DNA from 2 places in the Lysinibacillus phoenicis genome. Region 2 is predicted to be linked to the other one. Evidence: a T-box and tRNA genes for the amino acid it is inferred to sense, from the RefSeq annotation. Region 2 holds a T-box; the other holds one or more tRNA genes.

Region 1 (11,914 bases), 2.7 Mb from region 2:
CACAACCAGCCTATGATTTTCTTATTGAAGTAATGGTGCATTATGGCATGGCCCATAGAGAGCACCAAAGCTTACTGCAAAAACAAGCAGAATATGAGATGGAAATGAAAATAGCAACAAACATTCAAAATACTCAATTGAAAACACATGTACCACAGCTACAAAGTTTTGATATAGGAATGATTTCGGTTCCGATACGTAAAATGAATGGAGACTATGTCCATTTTTTTCATGACGGTGACGAATATTTAAGTGTAGCTGTAACAGATGTTGTTGGAAAGGGAGTGCCGGCGGCTTTATGTATGTCGATGGTGAAGTATGGTCTTGAAACATTGGTATATGCATATAAAGATCCCTCCTATGTTTTAGAAGTTATTAATAGGGTAATAGAAAAAGGTGTAGATGATAGTATGTTTGTTTCCATGTTTTATGGGTGCTTAGATGTACAACAAAATATCTTTGCCTACGCCTCAGCAGGTCACGAGCCAGCGTTGCATTACAGTGCTAAGGAAGATCAATTTATTTCCTTAGATGCTAAAGGTTTATTACTTGGTGTATTGCCAGAAACAACATATTCGTTTCATGAAATCGTTTTAGAAGAAAATGATTTAGTAATTATGATGACGGATGGAGTAACAGAATTTAGAGCACAGGAAAGCTTAAATTCACGAGAGGTTATTACTGCTTTAATTAAGGAGAATAAGCATTTAACAGCTCAGCAATTGTGCCAAATTCTTTATAAGGAAATAGAGAAAGTGCAGAATTTTAAACTAACTGATGATTTTACTGTAGTTATTTTAAAAAAATAGGTTTACGTTTTAATTGAACAGGGAAGAGAAAATAGTCTAACAAATATGGTGGAGGTGTGCTATATGGACGTGACAATACATTTTAAAGAAATTGATCATAAATTATTTGGTTTTGTTGAAGGTGAAATTGATACATTTACTGCTTCTGGATTACGAGAGGAATTAGAAGCTGTAAAGATAACTGAAGGGTTAGAGATTGAACTTGATTTATCAAAGGTAAATTACATGGATAGTACAGGTCTTGGGATTTTTGTTGCCTTTTATAAAAGAGCGTTACGTGAAAATGGCAAAGTAAAGCTGGTTGGTTTATCAAATAGATTAAAAAGATTGTTTGAAATTACAGGACTAAGTGATTTGATGGATATCGAAACTGATAAAAAGGTGGAATTAAGATAATGAAGGAATTTGACTATATTGAAATTAGAGTTCCTGCTAAACCGCAATTTGTCAGTGTCATTCGATTAACTGTCTCGGGCTTAGCTAGTAGGATCGGTTTTAATTATGATGATATCGAAGACTTAAAAATTGCAGCAAGTGAAGCTGTAACGAATGTTGTTCACCATGCTTATAAAGAAGATGAAGAAGGCGAAATTGTCATTGGATGTGCGCTATACGACAATAAAATGGAAATGATGATTGCGGATTATGGCAATAGCTTTAATTTCGAAGAGATCAAGTCTAAGATTGGACCATATCATCCTGAAGAAAGTATTGCGGGGCTTAGAGAAGGTGGTTTAGGACTTTATTTAATGGAAACTTTGATGGATGAGGTGATGATCAATAACGATGGTGGCGTAACTGTCTTTATGACAAAGTATGTCACTAGGGAGCAGGTGGAAAAAAATGTCGAAAGAATCACTACATAAATCTTCATCCAAGGAAGATGTACTAAAGTGGATTGAATTGTACCAGTCAACGGAGGATGATGAAGCACAAACAAACTTAGTGATTCATTATCGATATCTAGTTGAATCAATAGCACGTAAATATTCGAATGGTAAATCTTACTATGATGATATTGTTCAAGTAGGGATGCTGGGTTTATTAGGTGCAATCAGACGTTTTGATCCGAATGTTGGTCGTAGTTTTGAGGCATTTGCGGTGCCAACGATAGTTGGGGAAATTAAGCGATTTTTACGTGATAAAACATGGGATGTTCACGTGCCTAGACGAATAAAAGAACTAGGACCGAGAATCAAATCAACGGTGGAGGCGCTGACAATTGAACTACAGCGCTCTCCTTCTATTAAAGATATTGCAGAACGCTTAGAGGTTGCTGAAGAAGAAGTTTTAGAAGCTATGGAAATGAGCCGTAGTTATCAAGCTCTTTCTATGGATCATTCGATAGAGTCAGATTCAGATGGTAGTACAGTCACGTTATTCGATATTTTGGGTAGAGAAGATGACGGCTACGAAATAACTGATAAACGAATGATCGTTGCTGATGCGCTAGTTGTGTTGAATGAGAGAGAAAAACAGATTATTCAGCTTACATATTTAGAGCAACTTAGTCAAAAAGAAGCTGGAGAACGATTAGGAATTTCTCAAATGCATGTATCAAGAATACAAAGAAAAGCAATAAAGAAATTACAAGAGGCTATTCTAGCGAGTGGCAGTGTTTCGCTCTAATCTATCTATCGGTTTGTTAATATGCAAAAAAATAGTCTACTCAAACAGATATGAGTAGACTATTTTTTTGCATTTTTAGTAAAGTGTAATGGTAAAATGAAAAGAAAAAGGGTAGTGATGATGTGGAACAAAAACAAATGTTACAGCTCATTGCAAAAGATGTAGCGGTCAAACCAGGGCAAGTAGATGCTGTTATAAAATTATTAGAAGAGGGAAACACGGTACCATTTATTGCGCGTTATCGTAAAGAAGTAACAGGATCTCTCGATGAAGTGCAGATTAAAGCTGTAGAGGATCGTTATCACTACATACAGCAACTTGAACAACGGAAAGAGGAGGTTATCCGTTTAATTCAGGAACAGGATAAACTTACGCCCGAATTAGAAAAGGCGATTCTTTCAGCAACAGTCTTACAGCGCGTGGAGGATTTATACAGACCGTATAAGCAAAAACGACGTACAAAGGCAACTGTTGCGAAAGAAAAAGGCTTAGAACCACTGGCAGACCTTCTATTAGCATTTAGTAATGATACATTAGAGCAATTAGCTGTTGATTTTGTAGATAATGAACAAGTTGCCAATACAGAGGAAGCTCTAATGGGAGCTCGAGATATTTTAGCAGAACGTTTTGCTGATGATGCTGCAATTCGTGAGAAAATCCGTGCGTACTCATGGAAAGATGGAGTCCTTGTAACAACTGTAAAAAATGCTGAAATCGATGAAAAAAATGTTTTTGAAATGTATTACGAGTACGAAGAGCCTGTTAGTCGTATCGTTCCACACCGTATTTTAGCCATCAACAGAGGAGAGAAAGAAGAAGTTTTAAAGGTTTCAATCCATGTACCAGTGGATCGAGTATTAATGATTATGTGGAAGGAATGGATACCTGCCACTGGTTCATCTCCTGCTATTGCAGAAGTTAAACTAGCTATAGAAGATTCATACAAGCGTTTAATTCAGCCTTCTATTGAAAGGGAATTACGAAATGAGCTTACAGAAAAAGCGGAGGCTCAAGCTATTCACATCTTCTCTGAAAATTTACGAAATTTATTACTGCAACCACCAATGAAAGGGAAATATGTATTGGGAGTTGACCCGGCTTACCGCACAGGCTGTAAGCTAGCGGTTGTAGATGAAACTGGGAAAATGCTAGAGGTAACAGCTATTTATCCACATCCCCCTAAGCCCGATGTGGCAAAATCTAAAGCTACGGTGAAAGGTATTTTAGCTAAGTATCCAATAAGTATAATTGCAATCGGTAACGGAACAGCATCCAGAGAAACGGAACAATTTATTGCGGACGTATTAAGTGAAATTACGACCGATGTGGCTTATGTTATTGTCAATGAAGCGGGAGCGTCTGTCTACTCGGCGTCTGATATTGCACGTGCAGAATTTCCTGATTTACAGGTTGAGCAACGCAGTGCTGTTTCCATTGCACGCCGTTTGCAGGATCCTTTATCAGAGTTGGTGAAAATTGAACCAAAAGCAGTAGGGGTAGGTCAATATCAACACGATGTTTCTCAAAAAAAATTAAATGAATCGCTAACATTTATAGTAGAAACAGCTGTTAACCAAGTGGGGGTTGATGTTAACACAGCTTCCTCATCACTCTTACAATATGTTTCTGGTTTATCGAAAACAGTTGCTGAGAATATCGTGAAGATGCGAGAGGAAAATGGTCAATTTACTACACGAGCACAATTAAAGAAGATTCCAAGGCTTGGTGCTAAAACTTATGAACAAGCTATTGGATTCTTGCGTGTTCCTGAAGCAAAAAATCCATTTGATGCGACGGGAATTCACCCTGAGAGCTACAAACTTGCTGAGCAAATTTTAGCTGAGGCACAAATAGATAAAAAAGAGCTCGGAACATCCAAGGCAGAAGCAGCAATTGCAGCTTTAGATATTGACAAGTTAAGTGAAGTTCTTGGCATAGGCGTTGTGACCATTCAAGATATCGTGGATACTTTAATGAAACCAAGCCGAGACCCACGTGATGCCTTCCCACAACCATTGCTGAAAACCGATGTGTTGAAAATGGAAGATTTAAAAATAGGGATGGAGCTCCAAGGGACAGTTCGAAATGTAGTAGATTTCGGTGCATTTGTTGATATTGGAGTGAAACAAGACGGACTTGTGCATATTTCTAAACTACAAACTAAGCGCATTAAACATCCATTAGAAGTTGTAGCTTTAGGTGATATTGTCACTGTTTGGGTTGAACAAATAGACGTAAATAAAGGGCGTATTTCTTTAACAATGCTTCCGCCTAAAAATCAAACATTAGAATAAGTAATAAATTTTTACCACACTGTCTATACTACGCAGTGTGGTATTCTTGTTGTTAGAGGTGATCATTATGAACAATGAGGAATTACAACAGCTTGTTCGTCGCTTATCCTTGGAAAGTTTTCAAAAGCCATTTCAACATCAAGCCTACTTTAACGCTAGATTACGTTCAACAGGAGGGCGGTATCTTTTACAATCCCATAATATAGAAATTAATCCTAAAGCCTTTGAGCTATATGGCGTTAAGGAAATTGAAGGTATAGTCCTGCATGAACTATGTCATTATCATTTACATATAGAAGGTAAAGGGTATCAACATCGAGATCAAGACTTTCGGGCATTATTAAAAAAAGTAAATGCACCTCGATTTTGCTCAGTTTTACAACCTCCTAAAGCATCAACTACCAAATATAGTCGTCGTTATACTTATACTTGTGTCAATTGCCAACAATTATATGTTCGAAAAATAAAAATGAATGTTGAAAAGTATTGTTGTAGCAAGTGTTTGGGGAGATTAAAACTATTAGAGTAAAAAAATAAAAAAACAGTTGACGTTTTATTAAGTTGTCCCTATAATAGTAAAAGTCGACAAGATAACGACGACAACATTACATGATTATTCCGAAGTAGCTCAGTTGGTAGTAGCACCTGACTGTTAATCAGGTTGTCGCAGGTTCGAGTCCTGCCTTCGGAGCCATGGCCCCTTGGTCAAGTGGTTAAGACACCGCCCTTTCACGGCGGTAACACGGGTTCGAATCCCGTAGGGGTCATTTTCTTTATATTTTAAATTACAATAATTTGGTCCCGTGGTGTAGCGGTTAACATGCCTGCCTGTCACGCAGGAGATCGCCGGTTCGATCCCGGTCGGGACCGCCACTTATTGGGGTATAGCCAAGCGGTAAGGCAACGGATTTTGATTCCGTCATGCCTAGGTTCGAATCCTAGTACCCCAGCCATTCATTTCTTAATTTGAGCCATTAGCTCAGTTGGTAGAGCATCTGACTTTTAATCAGAGGGTCGAAGGTTCGAGTCCTTCATGGCTCATCTTATTTTAAGAAAAAAGGTTGACTTTTTTGGTTATCGTAGTATAATGAGAAAGTTACTAATCGAATGCGGTCGTGGCGGAACGGCAGACGCGCTAGGTTGAGGGCCTAGTGGGGGCAACCCCGTGGAGGTTCAAGTCCTCTCGGCCGCACCAAGTCATTTAATTTTATATGCGCCCGTAGCTCAATTGGATAGAGCGTCTGACTACGGATCAGAAGGTTGTGGGTTCGACTCCTGCCGGGCGCGCCAATTTTAAACAATAAATACGCGGGTGTAGTTTAATGGTAAAACCTCAGCCTTCCAAGCTGATGTCGTGAGTTCGATTCTCATCACCCGCTCCAAAAAAAGTGTTGACAACCAAATGGTTGTGTGATAACATAAAGAAGTTGTCTGAAAGACGACGTTATGAACCTTGAAAACTGAACAAGCAAAACGTAATCAATAAAGTTTTAAGTAACTAGTTTCGGCTAGTGAACAAAACAAAATTTTGGACATCAAAATTGATGCCAGCAAAACAATTTGAGCTAATCAAATTTCTTTTATGGAGAGTTTGATCCTGGCTCAGGACGAACGCTGGCGGCGTGCCTAATACATGCAAGTCGAGCGAACAGAGAAGGAGCTTGCTCCTTTGACGTTAGCGGCGGACGGGTGAGTAACACGTGGGCAACCTACCTTATAGTTTGGGATAACTCCGGGAAACCGGGGCTAATACCGAATAATCTGTTCCACCTCATGGTGGAACACTGAAAGACGGTTTCGGCTGTCGCTATAAGATGGGCCCGCGGCGCATTAGCTAGTTGGTGAGGTAACGGCTCACCAAGGCGACGATGCGTAGCCGACCTGAGAGGGTGATCGGCCACACTGGGACTGAGACACGGCCCAGACTCCTACGGGAGGCAGCAGTAGGGAATCTTCCACAATGGGCGAAAGCCTGATGGAGCAACGCCGCGTGAGTGAAGAAGGTTTTCGGATCGTAAAACTCTGTTGTAAGGGAAGAACAAGTACAGTAGTAACTGGCTGTACCTTGACGGTACCTTATTAGAAAGCCACGGCTAACTACGTGCCAGCAGCCGCGGTAATACGTAGGTGGCAAGCGTTGTCCGGAATTATTGGGCGTAAAGCGCGCGCAGGCGGTCCTTTAAGTCTGATGTGAAAGCCCACGGCTCAACCGTGGAGGGTCATTGGAAACTGGGGGACTTGAGTGCAGAAGAGGAAAGTGGAATTCCAAGTGTAGCGGTGAAATGCGTAGAGATTTGGAGGAACACCAGTGGCGAAGGCGACTTTCTGGTCTGTAACTGACGCTGAGGCGCGAAAGCGTGGGGAGCAAACAGGATTAGATACCCTGGTAGTCCACGCCGTAAACGATGAGTGCTAAGTGTTAGGGGGTTTCCGCCCCTTAGTGCTGCAGCTAACGCATTAAGCACTCCGCCTGGGGAGTACGGTCGCAAGACTGAAACTCAAAGGAATTGACGGGGGCCCGCACAAGCGGTGGAGCATGTGGTTTAATTCGAAGCAACGCGAAGAACCTTACCAGGTCTTGACATCCCGTTGACCACTGTAGAGATATAGTTTCCCCTTCGGGGGCAACGGTGACAGGTGGTGCATGGTTGTCGTCAGCTCGTGTCGTGAGATGTTGGGTTAAGTCCCGCAACGAGCGCAACCCTTGATCTTAGTTGCCATCATTTAGTTGGGCACTCTAAGGTGACTGCCGGTGACAAACCGGAGGAAGGTGGGGATGACGTCAAATCATCATGCCCCTTATGACCTGGGCTACACACGTGCTACAATGGACGATACAAACGGTTGCCAACTCGCGAGAGGGAGCTAATCCGATAAAGTCGTTCTCAGTTCGGATTGTAGGCTGCAACTCGCCTACATGAAGCCGGAATCGCTAGTAATCGCGGATCAGCATGCCGCGGTGAATACGTTCCCGGGCCTTGTACACACCGCCCGTCACACCACGAGAGTTTGTAACACCCGAAGTCGGTGAGGTAACCTTTTGGAGCCAGCCGCCGAAGGTGGGATAGATGATTGGGGTGAAGTCGTAACAAGGTAGCCGTATCGGAAGGTGCGGCTGGATCACCTCCTTTCTAAGGATTATTTCGGAATACAAACCTAGGGTTTGTAAGATTACGTTTTGCGTTCAGTTTTGAAGGTTCATTCTTCCGAATGAAATACTTCAAAACTTGTTCTTTGAAAACTGGATAAAACGACATTGAAATTGTAACAAACACATTTATTTTTTAAGTTTTTTTATAGGCTTAATAACATTAGTAAGGTTTCAAGACACAAGCAGTTCTAGGAAGCAATCGAGTAAATGAAGGAGCGTACTTCAGTACGTGACTGATTGAACGAGTGAAGCTGACAACGAAATGCGATGTGTATTGAAAGCTGTAGGTTAAGTTATTAAGGGCGCACGGCGAATGCCTTGGCACTAGGAGCCGAAGAAGGACGGCACTAACACCGATATGCTTCGGGGAGCTGTAAGTGAGCTTTGATCCGGAGATTTCCGAATGGGGGAACCCACTACGTTTAATCGCGTAGTATCTTGACGTGAATACATAGCGTCTTGAAGGCAGACCCAGGGAACTGAAACATCTAAGTACCTGGAGGAAGAGAAAGAAAAATCGATTCCCTGAGTAGCGGCGAGCGAAACGGGAAGAGCCCAAACCAAGAGGCTTGCCTCTTGGGGTTGTAGGACACTCTATACGGAGTTACAAAAGAGCGAGTTAGATGAAGCGACTTGGAAAGGTCCGCCAGAGCAGGTAAAAGCCCTGTAGTCGAAAGTTCGTTCTCTCCTGAGTGGATCCTGAGTACGGCGGAACACGTGAAATTCCGTCGGAATCCGGGAGGACCATCTCCCAAGGCTAAATACTACCTAGTGACCGATAGTGAACCAGTACCGTGAGGGAAAGGTGAAAAGCACCCCGGAAGGGGAGTGAAAGAGATCCTGAAACCGTGTGCCTACAAGTAGTTAGAGCCCGTTAATGGGTGATAGCGTGCCTTTTGTAGAATGAACCGGCGAGTTACGATTACGTGCGAGGTTAAGCTTTAGAAGGCGGAGCCGCAGCGAAAGCGAGTCTGAATAGGGCGAAATAGTACGTGGTCGTAGACCCGAAACCAGGTGATCTACCCATGTCCAGGGTGAAGGTAAGGTAACACTTACTGGAGGCCCGAACCCACGCACGTTGAAAAGTGCGGGGATGAGGTGTGGGTAGCGGAGAAATTCCAATCGAACTTGGAGATAGCTGGTTCTCTCCGAAATAGCTTTAGGGCTAGCCTCGTGATGAGAATACTGGAGGTAGAGCACTGTTTGGACTAGGGGGCCATCCCGGTTTACCGAATTCAGACAAACTCCGAATGCCAGATATTTATACACGGGAGTCAGACTGCGAGTGATAAGATCCGTAGTCAAAAGGGAAACAGCCCAGACCACCAGCTAAGGTCCCAAAGTAATCGTTAAGTGGAAAAGGATGTGGCGTTGCACAGACAACCAGGATGTTGGCTTAGAAGCAGCCATCATTTAAAGAGTGCGTAATAGCTCACTGGTCGAGTGACGCTGCGCCGAAAATGTATCGGGGCTAAACGATTCACCGAAGCTGTGGATTGACATCTACGATGTCAGTGGTAGGAGAGCGTTCTAAGTGCGTTGAAGTCAGACCGGAAGGACTGGTGGAGCGCTTAGAAGTGAGAATGCCGGTATGAGTAGCGAAAGACGGGTGAGAATCCCGTCCACCGTATGACTAAGGTTTCCTGAGGAAGGCTCGTCCGCTCAGGGTTAGTCGGGACCTAAGCCGAGGCCGACAGGCGTAGGCGATGGACAACAGGTTGATATTCCTGTACCACCTCCTCACCGTTTGAGAAATGGGGGGACGCAGTAGGATAGGGTAAGCGCGCTGTTGGTTATGCGCGTCCAAGCAGTAAGGCGTGTGTGTAGGCAAATCCGCACACTGTAACGTTGAGCTGTGATGGCGAGTCCGTATGGACGAAGTTCCTGATTTCACACTGCCAAGAAAAGCCTCTATCGAGGTGAGAGGTGCCCGTACCGCAAACCGACACAGGTAGTCGAGGAGAGAATCCTAAGGTGTGCGAGAGAACTCTCGTTAAGGAACTCGGCAAAATGACCCCGTAACTTCGGGAGAAGGGGTGCTCTTGAGCGTGCAAGCGCATGAGAGCCGCAGTGAATAGGCCCAGGCGACTGTTTAGCAAAAACACAGGTCTCTGCAAAACCGTAAGGTGACGTATAGGGGCTGACGCCTGCCCGGTGCTGGAAGGTTAAGAGGAGTGGTTAGCGCAAGCGAAGCTGCGAATTGAAGCCCCAGTAAACGGCGGCCGTAACTATAACGGTCCTAAGGTAGCGAAATTCCTTGTCGGGTAAGTTCCGACCCGCACGAAAGGCGTAACGATCTGGGCACTGTCTCAACGAGAGACTCGGTGAAATTATAGTACCTGTGAAGATGCAGGTTACCCGCGACAGGACGGAAAGACCCCGTGGAGCTTTACTGTAGCCTGATATTGAATTTTGGTACAACTTGTACAGGATAGGTAGGAGCCAGAGATCTCGGAGCGCCAGCTTCGAAGGAGGCGTCGGTGGGATACTACCCTGGTTGTATTGAAATTCTAACCCATGCCCCTTAGCGGGGCAGGAGACAGTGTCAGGCGGACAGTTTGACTGGGGCGGTCGCCTCCTAAAAGGTAACGGAGGCGCCCAAAGGTTCCCTCAGAATGGTTGGAAATCATTCGTAGAGTGTAAAGGCACAAGGGAGCTTGACTGCGAGACCTACAAGTCGAGCAGGGTCGAAAGACGGGCTTAGTGATCCGGTGGTTCCGCATGGAAGGGCCATCGCTCAACGGATAAAAGCTACCCCGGGGATAACAGGCTTATCTCCCCCAAGAGTCCACATCGACGGGGAGGTTTGGCACCTCGATGTCGGCTCATCGCATCCTGGGGCTGTAGTCGGTCCCAAGGGTTGGGCTGTTCGCCCATTAAAGCGGTACGCGAGCTGGGTTCAGAACGTCGTGAGACAGTTCGGTCCCTATCCGTCGTGGGCGTAGGAAATTTGAGAGGAGCTGTCCTTAGTACGAGAGGACCGGGATGGACACACCGCTGGTGTACCAGTTGTCTTGCCAAAGGCATCGCTGGGTAGCTATGTGTGGACGGGATAAGTGCTGAAAGCATCTAAGCATGAAGCCCCCCTCAAGATGAGATTTCCCATTACGCAAGTAAGTAAGATCCCTCAAAGACGATGAGGTAGATAGGTTCGAGGTGGAAGTGTGGTGACACATGGAGCTGACGAATACTAATCGATCGAGGACTTAACCAAATTGTTTGAAGCATTCAATGCGCCGTTTATCCAGTTTTGAAAGAATAATCTTTCAAAAAAGAGAGCTTCAAGACACAAGTAGAACAAGGAAGCAACCGAGTGATTGAGGGAGCGTACTTCTGTACGTGACTGATTGAGCGAGAGCAGCTGACGCAGTAATACGCCGTGTATTGAAGGTCGAACATAGTCTAGTGATGATGGCAAAGAGGTCACACCCGTTCCCATACCGAACACGGAAGTTAAGCTCTTTAGCGCCGATGGTAGTTGGGGGCTTCCCCCTGTGAGAGTAGGACGTCGCTAGGCAAGAAAGCAGTCAGCTGTGAGCTGGCTGTTTTTTTATTTAAAAAATCAAAGAATAATTACATTTGTAATTATTCTTTGATGTTATTGTTTATTTATAAAATAATGAGTTCCTTTGGAGAGTGGGTAAGTACTTCCACACCGTCTTTCTTAATGATAACGTCATCCTCGATACGTACGCCGCCTATATTGGGTATATAAATACCTGGTTCAACTGTTAATACCATATTCTCTTCTAGAATATCTTCACAGACCGTAGACATAAATATATTTTCATGGATATCTAATCCTATACCATGTCCTGCACCATGTCCATAATTATGTCCATAACCTTTTGCTGTAATATAGTCACGAGTATAGCTATCTGCCTCTCGTCCTGTAATACCTGCTCTCATTTTGGAAAGGGCATGTTGGAGAGAGTCATAAACGATTTGGTATACTTCCTTTAAGTGGTCTGATGGCTCCCCAATTGCAATCGTTCTAGTCATATCCGAACGATAGCCTTGAAAATAAGCGC
Region 2 (11,914 bases):
CATTTGCACAATTGACATACATGTGAGCATTGTACTAGCTGACTCTAGTGTCGAGCCTTTATCCTGCAGAAGAGGTGTGAGCCAAGACATGATGGAGAAAAACAGCGACGTTTGTAAACCAAAGTACAGTAAAATCACCCAGGCACGTCTAGATGTCCACGGATTCCGACTCTGTTCAGACGTTTCCAAGTTTTGCCCAAACTCTGGCTGCTCTGTTGGAATGGCCAATAACCAAAAGACAACTGCGACAATAGCTAGTATGACCCATAGCCCAAGTGCAATGGTCCAACTATTAGCAAAAGCATGATAAAAAGCAACAGTTAACGCTGCACTTAAGGTAGCCCCTACCCCAATGCCAAATGAATAGATACCAATCACTGCCGTAAAACGCTGCGGAAATTTTTTCTTAATATACGCATTTAATATCGGACCAATTATAGCGATAGCCAAACCTGCCATAAAACTGGTGATCACTAGTAATTGATAGCTTTCTTTAAAAAAACGCAATCCATTCGCTACAACAAGGATAACGCCTAACAGTGTGATAGACGATTTCGTCCCAAGCTTTCGTTGAAGAGGTACAGCAAGTGGAGCAAATAATCCCATACAAAAAACGGGAATTGAAGTTAGTAAACTGATGCTCGTATTGGAGACATGCAAGGCTGATGCTAATACGTTAAATAGTGGTCCGATTGCTGTTACTGCTGGTCTCATATTGAGCGCAATTAAAAATATACTTACTACCACCAGTATGAGCGAAACGGTCCATTGTTTTTTCACCATTTGTTCAATATCCTCTCTACTGCGACTTTGACAAGACAATCTATGATCGTGCTACCTCACATATTTGCAGGTGACTCGATGCCCAATAAAGTGAGTGATTCTTTTAAGATGATTGCGACACAATAACATAGTGCTATACGTGATGTTTGTTGTGCATCATCGGCTAATATTTTATGTTGTGCATAATATTTATTCAATAAACGTGCAAGCTGTAACGCGAACTTTGCTATTAGCGACGGATCTGCCTGTTCAAAAGCTGTGACCACCACGTTAGGAAATTGTTCTAATAATAAAATAATCGGCCAAGCCTGCTCACCTAATACTTCGAGAGTCACGTCATGTGATGGTACCTCGACTTTTTCTAAAATGGAACACAGACGTGCATAGGTGTATTGCACATATGGCCCTGTTTCTCCTTCAAAATTCATCATTTGTTCGATTGAGAATTCAATATCATTTTGGCGATGATATTTTAAATCATTGAAAATGACCGCACCTACCCCTACTTGCTGTGCTACTTGTTCTTTATTTGGTAAATGAGGGTTCTTTTCTTCAATATTGTGCTTGGCCGTTGCAATAGCCTCTTTGAGCACATCAGCAAGCAACACCACTTTGCCTTTACGTGTAGACATTTTTTTACCATCCTTAAGCATCATCCCAAATGGTACGTGGTGTAGATGGTTTGCCCAAGCATAGCCCATTTTGTCGATGACTTGAAATAGTTGTTTAAAGTGTAGTGATTGCTCATTACCGACCACGTAGAAAATCTTTTCTGGCTGGTAGTGCTGTTGACGATAGAAGGCTGCAGCTAAGTCACGCGTTGCATAAAGCGTAGCTCCATCCGTTTTTGTAATTAAGCACGGTGGCATATTGTCTAACTCAACTACATATGCCCCGTCTGATTCTACTAAGAGTTCTTTATCTTTTAGCTCTGCCACAACGGCTGTCATTTTATCATTGTAAAAGGCCTCTCCCGTAAAGGCATCAAAATCAATGCCGAGTAGCTGATAGATTGTCTGAAACTCTACTAAGGAGACATCTCTGAACCACTGCCATAATGCGAGTGCCTCTTCATCGCCGTCTTCTAACGCTTTAAAGGCTGCACGTGCCTGTTCGTTTAGTGTTGGATCTTGCTCTGCTTTTTCATGAAACTTCACATAAATCTTTAATAACTCCTCAATCGGTGATGCTGTAATGGCCTGTTTGTCACCCCAATAATGATAAGCCACGATGAGTTTACCAAATTGGGTGCCCCAGTCACCTAGATGATTGATACGAATCGCTTGATAGCCATTTTTCGTAGCAATATTAGCTAATGCATTGCCGATGACCGTTGAACGTAAATGTCCCATGGAGAAAGGCTTCGCAATATTGGGCGATGAAAAATCTAACACGACGCGTCCCATGGCAGTTTGATTGGTGCCATATAAATGTTTCTCGTGTAGGATATTGCTTAACACATGCTGCGTCACTTGCTGTTGATTCAAAAAAATATTGACATAGCCACCCACAGCCTCCACACGCTGGATGTCATCACTTTTTAACTGATTCGCTATATCTGCGGCAATACTTTGCGGTGATTTCTTCCATGTTTTAGCTAACGTAAAGCACGGAAATGCCACATCCCCAAGCTCTAAAGTTCTTGGTTTTTCTAATAAATGTTCAATCTCATCCACCGATAACTGTTGATTAAAAACTTCTGCAATACTTTTAGCAATTTGTTTATTCATTTTCCCATCCTCCTGTTCAAATAAAAAAGCCCCCGTCTCTATAAATTAGAGACGAGAGCATAGTAATCCCGTGGTACCACTCTAGTTGCCATTGTTATGACCACTTTCCGTTGTTAACGAGGTGACGCCCCGCTATTCTCTACTACTAGTTCGAGAATCTTCTCCAAAGTGCGCTTCATTCATGGTTTCTGTATTAGGCTCACACCATCCCTAACTCGCTTGCCAGCTGTCCCATCAACTACTCTCTTTTTCATCGAATTTTTTATGATTTTGACATATATTACAGGACTTTCTAGTTGTCGTCAATATGATTTTCATTTTCCTTTAGAAAAAAACGCTCCTCATCAGGAGGAACGTTCTTTTTCTACATAGTGAATGACATCGGCCATGATGGCGTACATCTCTTTTAATTTTAAATTCTTATTCTCTTTGAGCTTCTTCGCCACTTTTTCCGTGACGATTCCTTTTTCAATCAACGTATCCCAGCTAGTAGCATCGGATTTGCCTAAAAGAACGTCAACCAAATATTGTGCCATTTCATCTCTCATAATGGCTTCATCACCATTATTATAAACTTTATTAATGACAATTTCGAGCTGATCCTTCTTAGCTGTGGCACTCTCTCCACCAGCTCGGAGCATACTCTCTTTTAGCATTTTAGCAAACTTAATTTTTGTTGCCTTACTATCGACTTTTAAATCATTTTCGTAGCCACCTACTACAAGACCGTAATTAATGAGTGTTTGAATGGCTTCATCATACCATTTTCCTTGATACGGATACTCAACAGAAAATGAATCAACATAAGCTCCCTGTTTTTCGAGCTGCTTTCTTAAAGAGGCAATAAGCTTTTTATCCTTGCTCATGTCTCTAAAGCTGATATTCTCTTTCAAAGCTAGTGCAGCCGCAGTACCAGCCGCTTCACCTGTTACCATTCCGGTAGGCACAATACGCGCACTACCAGCTGCCAGTGACGAATAACCGGCTGAGCGTCCAACCACTAGCAAGCCATCAATATCCTTCGGTACTAATGAACGGAAAGGAATGGCATACTGCTTTGGTGCAGCAATGACGTAGCCATAGTCATGAGGTGTCTGTGCTTGCACATCCACTGGGTATGAAGCAATTCCAATACTATCCCACTGATCACTATTTTTCCAAAGATCTGCCATTGGTAATTGATATTCGGCCCAAATATGTCTTGTTTCTCTCACATACAGCTCTTCTGGATAGCTGACAATTTCCGCTTTTTCAAATCCAGGGAAATTTTCCTGTAAATATTTGAGAATGTGTAACGTTTCTTTCTTACCTGCCGCAATGGCCGCTTGTTTGGAGTTGTCATTCAAGCCATCAATGCCAAAGATTTGTAAGGCATTAATAAAATATTCATCATCGACGCGCGCTAAATTTAACCCTCTTAATCTCGTGCCCTCTTGTATAGGCTTGTATTCATCATGTAGCTTTGTGAAGCCCCACATAACCGTATGATTTAAGTTGGCTCCGCCAAATACGTCAGACTTCGCTGCTTTTTTCACTTCATCCCAATCTACATTTTTTAAATGCAGCATTAAAGTCACAGCCATGCGTTTATCCTTTATGCCAATATCCTCTCCACCTACAAAGAAAGGAACATTCGACATTGCAGCAAAATCAGCATCTTGTGTGGCATCTATAAAAGATTTCCCCGTCACAACATATGTACCGTACGCATTTTTTAATTCGACTGAGGTTACTTGCTGTTGATTCACATTCGCTTTCAATACCTCGGTTTGCACTGATAAGGTTAAATTTGGCTCTTCATCAATTAGTTTTTTAAAGGCTGCCTTCGCACCGACAATGCCAAAAGCGTCATTCCCTTTGACAAGCTCATGCCATTCTTTGAAAATACCTTTACTGATCGAGTTATTGTGGCCATCACGAGGGATATCGAGGAAATTCAGCATTCCGTATGTAAATAAACCACCAAGCTCTTGTCGTTTTTCTACCAATAATGTTTTCGCGCCATTACGAGCCGCAGCTACTGCAGCTGCTACCCCCTCAGGTTCTCCACCAATAACGATCACATCATAGTCTGCCTCTATATTGTTTATTGGTTCTGGCTTTTTATACTCATCCACTAATTTATTGTATGCCATAGAGTTTGTTATTTCTTTAATAAAATAGTAGCTTCCAAACCCTAGTAAAACTACTATTACACAAGTGGCTGTCCATAATAAGCCCTTACCCATAAAGTACCTCCAATAGTTAATTTTTCCATAAACATGTTTATTTTATCATCATTTCCACCTCTTGAAAGAGCTGAATGTCCTAATTTCTACATTTGCCTACAAATGTAAGCCTCTTAACCGTACATTAAAACACACCTAATCTACGGAACTTTTCTATGTGAATTGATTTACTAATATCAATGAATACAATGATTAATGAGGATTGGATGCTTTTTGTCAACCAATTGGACAATTGTAGTAATCGCATAAAAATAGTATGAATGATCGAAGGGAACGATCAGCTGGCATTCCAAACGGGGTTATGTACATACACATGTGGTGATTAGAAACCTAAGTTCACCTGATAACAGTCAGCATTATTTTAGTCGATATCTTTGTGAAGAAGCAACCAAAATCCCCATGGTAAATGATGTCATTTCTCTATTCTTTTTCAAGAATAGTTAATCGTACAACAATATAGACGTCTCAACTTTGCAGAAAGTTACATCAAGAAAAACTTTTTAATTGTATCTTTATTCAATTTATGTTTAACAAAATAGGTTGAAAGAACGCAAAACCTTGATTTAATAATGTTTATAGACTATGGAACATATTTCATGATATACTAGAGCCATTGTGAAAAAAGGAGGAACTTGCATGATTCAAGTTAGTAATGTAGGTCTTCGCTATGGCGATCGTAAACTATTTGAAGACGTAAATATAAAATTCACACCAGGAAATTGCTACGGTTTAATTGGAGCAAACGGTGCTGGTAAATCAACATTCTTAAAAATTCTTTCTGGTGAAATTGAAGCACAGGAAGGTCACGTATCAATGGGCAAGGACGAACGTTTATCCGTCCTAAAGCAAAACCACTTTGAATACGATGAGCATACAGTACTTGATACTGTTATTATGGGGAATAAGCGCCTTTATGATGTAAAAACAGAAAAAGACGCGATCTATGCTAAGGAAGACTTCTCAGATGAAGATGGCATGCGTGCAGCAGAGCTAGAAGGTGAATTTGCAGAGCTAAACGGTTGGGAAGCTGACTCAGAAGCAGCTACATTATTAAACGGTTTAGGTATTTCAGATGACCTTCACTACATGCTGATGGGTGACCTTGAAGGCTCTGACAAAGTCAAAGTATTACTTGCACAGGCATTATTCGGTCAGCCTGATGTTCTTTTACTCGATGAGCCTACCAACCACCTTGACTTAAAGGCTATTCAATGGTTAGAAGAATTCCTAATTAACTTTGAGAACACAGTTATTGTTGTATCCCATGACCGTCACTTCTTAAACAAAGTATGTACACATATTGCGGACTTGGACTTCTCTAAAATCCAATTATATGTGGGTAACTATGATTTCTGGTATGAATCTTCTCAATTAGCACAAAAAATGGCACAAGACCAAAATGCTAAAAAAGAAGAAAAAATTAAAGAATTACAGGCGTTTATCGCACGATTCTCTGCGAATGCTTCTAAATCGAAGCAAGCGACATCTCGTAAAAAAATGCTGGATAAAATCGAGCTAGATGATATTAAGCCATCAAGCCGTAAATATCCATTCATCAACTTCCAAATTGGCCGTGAAATCGGTAATGATGTTTTAACAGTCGATGGCCTTACAGCTACTCAAGATGGCGAAACGTTATTTAAAGATATTCGTTTTTCTATGAACAAAGAAGATAAAATCGTTTTACTTGGTAGCCCTATGGCAAAAACAGCCCTTCTTGATATTTTAATGGAAGAAAGAGAAGCGGATGCTGGTACATTTAAATGGGGTGTCACAACATCTCAAAGCTACTTCGAAAACGATCATGATAAGTACTTCGAGGGTTCTGAGAAATCATTAGTTGAATGGCTACGTCAATACTCACCTGATGATGAAACAGAAAGCTTCCTACGTGGTTTCTTAGGACGCATGCTATTCTCAGGCGAGGAAGTAAAAAAATCACCTTCTGTTTTATCAGGGGGAGAAAAAGTACGTTGTATGCTATCAAAAATGATGCTTGCGACAGCAAACGTTATTTTACTAGATGAACCAACGAACCACCTTGACCTTGAATCAATTCAAGCTTTAAATGAAGGCTTAATTCGTTTCAAAGGCGCTATGATTTTCACATCTCATGACCATCAGTTCATCCAAACAATTGCGAACCGTGTCATCGAAATCCGTGAAGACGGCTCTATTTTAGATAAGCAATTAACATATGATGAATTTTTAGAATGGAAAGATAGTCAAGGCTTAAGCTAATTTCTATAAAAAATCCTCTACCGATCATTAGGTAGAGGATTTTATTATTTATTTGAAATACCATTGCATCGCATTCTGATAGAGAATTTTAGCAACAGCCTGTTCATCAAAAAGCTGTTGAATCAATTCTATGTCTGCATTATTAAAAGGACGTTTTGCTCTTGTGGATGGCAGATCAGTCCCAAACATAAGCGCATCTGGATTGACGTTATAAATAGTTTGTAAAGCTTTTTTGACATCTAGTTCCACACGTCCAAAACCAGTCGCTTTCACCCGTACGCCTTTATCCACTAGCTTGACTAAATGAGGAAGCCCTTCCTCCGATAGCCCTAAATGGTCGATAGATATAGCGGGTAATGCTTCAATGGTTGAAGCAATATCCGGTAACGATTTAGCATCGATATACAATTCACTATGCCAGCCTACCAAATCATACACTCTTCTAGCAAAGCGATCTAGCTTAGATACATCCTCTGAGCCACCTCGTTTAATATTAAAGCGTAATGCTCTTACCCCATTGTTATGTAAATCTACTATTTCTTCATCCGTCACAGTATACGGTAATTGCGTCACACCACAGAATGAGGGACCTAGCTGTGTCAATGCTTTAACTAGATAGGCTTGGTCAAAACCTTGGAAAGATCCTGAAACAATGGCTCCTCCCCCTATATGTAAATGACTAGTTGCCTTTAGATAATCATTTACCATGTAGCTCGGTGGTGTGTATCCTTGATTTTCATTAATCGGAAAGTTTAAATCGATAATATGAAAATGTGCATCAAAAATTTTCATCTTTCAACCCCCTTTCCCTCAATTTAACACATAACAGTCATAAGAAGAATATTGTTTTTCTGCTAATACATCATAAGAAAAACTTATATAATTACAAACTTCTTGCTAAATTAATTTGTAGAAAACTTGTTACTTCCTCCGTATGGGTTAAAGGTAAATAGTGATGACCATTACGAACGATTTGAACATTTGCTAAGGGATGCCGTTGTTGATATTCCACTATTTTTTTGCCCTTAAACTCATCTATGCTATTTTCAGCAAGAAGTAAATTTACTGGGATAGTAGGCTGCTTCGTTAAACACTAATTAATTGTCTCTACCTCCTGACTGAGAGCATTATATGAAGCCACATCACAATGATGTCTATAAAATCCTTTATCAAGAATATAGTTCCCTAAAAAATACTGTTCAAATTGCTCGTAATTCTTGGGGTTTAGCCCTTCAATTCCATAGGTGAATTCGTGAACTGCCGTTTTGATCTCTTCAAAATTGTCGATTGTTTGTAAAGTTATTTCTTCATGAGAGCCTTGACGATCACCTAAAAAATAATAGCCGCCATCTAATAAAAGAAGTGATTGAACAACCTCCGCGTACTACTGATAAAAGGCTTGTATGATTGTCGCTCCAATTGATGCGCCAACTAAATGAACTTTTGTTACAGCTAAAGAGTCTAATAAATGGTTTAATTTATGTATATAACTAATAATCGAACTATCCTTCGTGTCATAGCCATTATGTCCTGGTAGTTCACAAACAATCCAACGAAATTCATTTAATTGCTTGGCCAATGGACGATAAAATTCTGTTCGTTCCCCTAATGCTGGTATGGCAAGAATAGTAATATTGCTTTGTTGGTCTCCATATAGTTCGTACTTCATATAAAACCCCTTTCTCTGAAACCGTTCATCCATAATTATACATTAAAATAGAAAGGATGGTATGAACATCCAATTCCATACCATCCTTGTCATCCTCTTTCTATTATTTTATTCCTCAAACTTTTTAAAGGCTAGTACCGCATTATGACCACCAAAGCCAAAGCCATTGGATAAAGCAATGTTGACCGTTTGATGAAGCGCCTCGTTTGGCACATAATTTAAATCACACTCGGGATCTGGCGTGTCATAATTGATTGTAGGTGGAATGATATTCTCCATGATACTTTTTAAGGTAATGATCGCCTCGATACCCCCGGCTGCTCCAAAAAGATGTCCAGTCATCGATTTTGTAGAGCTTACTTTTAATTGATAGGCATGGTTGCCAAAGACACTTTTAATCGCCTTTGTTTCGGATTTATCACCCTCTGGCGTACCAGTACCATGTGCATTGATATAATCGACAGCTGATACATCAATTTCGCCCATTTTTAAAGCTAAATTCATGGCATTGGCAGCTCCCGTATAATCCGGTGATGTAATATGATAAGCATCTGTCGTAACTCCATAGCCTACTATCTCTCCAAGAATGGTTGCACCTCTTTGTTTGGCATGTTCATATTCCTCTAGGAACACGATTCCAGCCCCCTCTGACATGACAAAGCCATCTCGTGCGCTATCAAATGGACGACTCGCTTTTGTTGGCTCCTCATTTCTTGTAGACATAGCTTTCATACGTGAGAATCCCGCAAAGCTTAGTGGATTAATGGGTGCCTCTGCTCCACCTGCCAAAATACCATCAGCATAGCCATGTCGAATAGCTAAAAAAGCTTCACCAATGGCTTGGTTACCAGTTGCACAAGCTGAAACAGGTGAAAAGCTCGGCCCTTTAAAGCCTGTTTTAATCGCTAGTATCCCTGCAGCCATATTACTAATCATCATCGGCACCATAAATGGTGACACCTTCCTTGGGCCGTTTTCGATGAACGCTTGATGATTCGCTAGAATGGTATCTATGCCCCCAATACCCGAGCCAATATATACGCCTAGTCGCTCCTTATCGACCTGTTCCATGTTTAGATTTGCTTGCTCTAAAGCCTGCTGTGAAGCGGCAATAGCATATTGAACAAATCGATCATACTTACTCAGTTCTTTTTTATCCATATATTGCGCTGCATCAAAATCCGTGATGGTACCTGCAATTTGGGTGTTAATCCCGCTAAATTCCTCTGCATGAATTTTATCAATTCCTGACTTTCCTTCTTTAATGTTTTCCCATAAGGCTGATACTGTGTTACCTAAAGGGGAGACCACCCCATATCCTGTGACTACGACTCTACGTACCATGGACATCGCTCCTTTTCATTTACTTTAATAGTTCCTTTAATTGCTCCAGCGTTTTCCGAAAGAAATCTTCACCTAAAACACGTTTATATTGTAAAGCACCTTTTGTACTGGAAATGAGTAGCATAGCCAATGACGCTAAATCCTCCTCATTTGTCGATTTCAGTGCACCATGTTGTTTTGCCTCTTTCAATAACACTACAAAGACATCGATTTCCATTTGACTAAGCTCTTGAATCTTTTCTTGCATAGATGGTGATAATTCTTGATAGTCTGCCTGTAGAGCAGAAATCGGGCAAACTCCATCTTGCTCAAGAAATTGTACACGTCGCAAAATAAAAGCGAAAGGCTTTTCCACAGCTGGCATAGAAGATTCTTTAATGAATGTATATGCCCCCTCTAAACCATGCTGAATTCTTTCGCAAACAGCAACACCTAAATCCCCTTTCTTTTCAAAATGATAGTGAATACTTGCCTTTGTAACCCCTAGCTCTTTTGCTAAATGATCATAACTAAATGATGTGAAACCTTTTTCTTGAATATTCTTTAATGTTAATTCAATTATTTGTGATTTTCTATTTGTCATGGCTTTATACTAACTTACTAGTAGGTAAGTGTCAAATAAAAAAATGCAGCAGATTATTTACTTATCTGCTGCATCATTGCTTATTGCATTTCTTTTGTTGGTCCCATAACACCTGGAACTGGTAAACCTGCTTGACGCAATAAGACTGTCATTTGTCCACGATGATGTGTTTGATGATCGATTAATACTCGTAATAGAGCGCCTTTTGGCATTGGAGCTTTAAAACCAGTGACAACTTCTAGTAAGTCCTCATTTGAAAGCTTTGCGACTGCCTCACTTACACCGTTTGCAACCTTTTCATAAGCAGCTACGATTTCAGCAGCTGTTGTTGGTACTGGATCTTCTTGACGAATCGATGGCACGTTTAAGCCTGCTAGATAACTAAAATAACCTGCTGAACCGACTAAATGCCAGCCCAACCAGCCAAGTGTACTGTGACCCTCCACAATACTTTGATCTAATTTATCATCTGTTAAAGCTTGTAACACATTTAATGTTCCATTAGATGCATTCGACCATTCCTGTAAAAAATCATCTACATGTCTATACATATGTGTGCCCCCCATTTTTTAACTTCATTTCTATCATAGTTAATTTTCTCCCTTGTTACAAGTTTCTTGTTTTGTTTACATAATAATATTATAAGTTGTTATCTCTTTTCATTCGTATAACCGTCCCCATTCACGTATAATGAAAGAAAATAGCAAAGGAGTTTGCCTATGAGACATCATGTCCTAGTACTTTCTCTTGCATTTTTATTCTTCGGTTGTAGTGAAGAAGTCAACAAAGAATCAGAACAATCACCATTGCCTGTGGAGGACAAGCAACCTGTAGAACAAGATCAAACATCACTTCTATCCTATTTTCCACCTGATGGCTCAACCGCCTATTTTCAAGGGGAAGGCAATGAATTTGCCAGCTATACCCTGCAAACTTCCTATCTCGATTCACAACACATTGCACAAATTGAGGATAATGGTGGAGTAACTCTTTTAAAAATCTATCGCATTTCCGATTCAAGTATTGACCTAGTCTATCGTGAACCTGTTGACAGTAAGCCAAGCCTACCAAGTGCGACAGAGGCTGCATCTTACCCAGTACTAGAAACAATTCTGCAAAAGCCCCTAAAAGTGGGGACAAGCTTTCAAGGCTGGACCATCCAATCAACGACAGCCACTGTTCATACAGGCACAACAGTCTATCAAAATGTCATCCAGCTATCACGCACCGATGATAAAGTCACGACGACCAAATATTTTGCGCATGGCATAGGCTTAATTCGTTCAGAAGATACGATGGAGACCGAACAAGAAGAACCGTTTGTGGTGACATCTAC

Evidence for each region. The T-box of region 2 lies ahead of argS (arginine--tRNA ligase). A T-box ahead of a tRNA ligase gene usually reads a tRNA of that ligase, here a tRNA-Arg.
Region 1: it has a tRNA-Arg gene. The T-box ahead of argS (arginine--tRNA ligase) is inferred to sense a tRNA for this amino acid. The anticodon was not compared.

What each region holds. Positions count from the first base shown of each region.
Region 1 is NZ_JBDFMP010000002.1:3,275,169-3,287,082, forward strand. It holds gene ABC382_RS17845 (PP2C family protein-serine/threonine phosphatase) at 1-809, shown strand, start outside; gene ABC382_RS17850 (STAS domain-containing protein) at 873-1,205, shown strand; gene rsbW (anti-sigma B factor RsbW) at 1,205-1,675, shown strand; gene sigB (RNA polymerase sigma factor SigB) at 1,653-2,438, shown strand; gene ABC382_RS17865 (Tex family protein) at 2,561-4,732, shown strand; gene ABC382_RS17870 (SprT family protein) at 4,800-5,261, shown strand; tRNA gene ABC382_RS17875 (tRNA-Asn) at 5,350-5,426, shown strand; tRNA gene ABC382_RS17880 (tRNA-Glu) at 5,428-5,499, shown strand; tRNA gene ABC382_RS17885 (tRNA-Asp) at 5,530-5,605, shown strand; tRNA gene ABC382_RS17890 (tRNA-Gln) at 5,611-5,685, shown strand; tRNA gene ABC382_RS17895 (tRNA-Lys) at 5,701-5,773, shown strand; tRNA gene ABC382_RS17900 (tRNA-Leu) at 5,842-5,927, shown strand; tRNA gene ABC382_RS17905 (tRNA-Arg) at 5,946-6,022, shown strand; tRNA gene ABC382_RS17910 (tRNA-Gly) at 6,041-6,114, shown strand; rRNA gene ABC382_RS17915 (16S ribosomal RNA) at 6,312-7,863, shown strand; rRNA gene ABC382_RS17920 (23S ribosomal RNA) at 8,170-11,097, shown strand; rRNA gene rrf (5S ribosomal RNA) at 11,285-11,400, shown strand; gene ABC382_RS17930 (M24 family metallopeptidase) at 11,493-11,914, opposite strand, start outside.
Region 2 is NZ_JBDFMP010000002.1:541,923-553,836, forward strand. It holds gene ABC382_RS03920 (MFS transporter) at 1-783, opposite strand, end outside; gene argS (arginine--tRNA ligase) at 840-2,513, opposite strand; T-box leader at 2,558-2,776, opposite strand; gene ABC382_RS03930 (FAD-dependent oxidoreductase) at 2,858-4,741, opposite strand; gene ABC382_RS03935 (ABC-F family ATP-binding cassette domain-containing protein) at 5,378-6,982, shown strand; gene ABC382_RS03940 (amidohydrolase family protein) at 7,031-7,774, opposite strand; gene ABC382_RS03945 (hypothetical protein) at 7,866-7,994, opposite strand; gene ABC382_RS03950 (alpha/beta fold hydrolase) at 8,367-8,651, opposite strand; gene fabF (beta-ketoacyl-ACP synthase II) at 8,760-9,995, opposite strand; gene ABC382_RS03960 (TetR/AcrR family transcriptional regulator) at 10,015-10,578, opposite strand; gene ABC382_RS03965 (DinB family protein) at 10,659-11,129, opposite strand; gene ABC382_RS03970 (hypothetical protein) at 11,298-11,914, shown strand, end outside.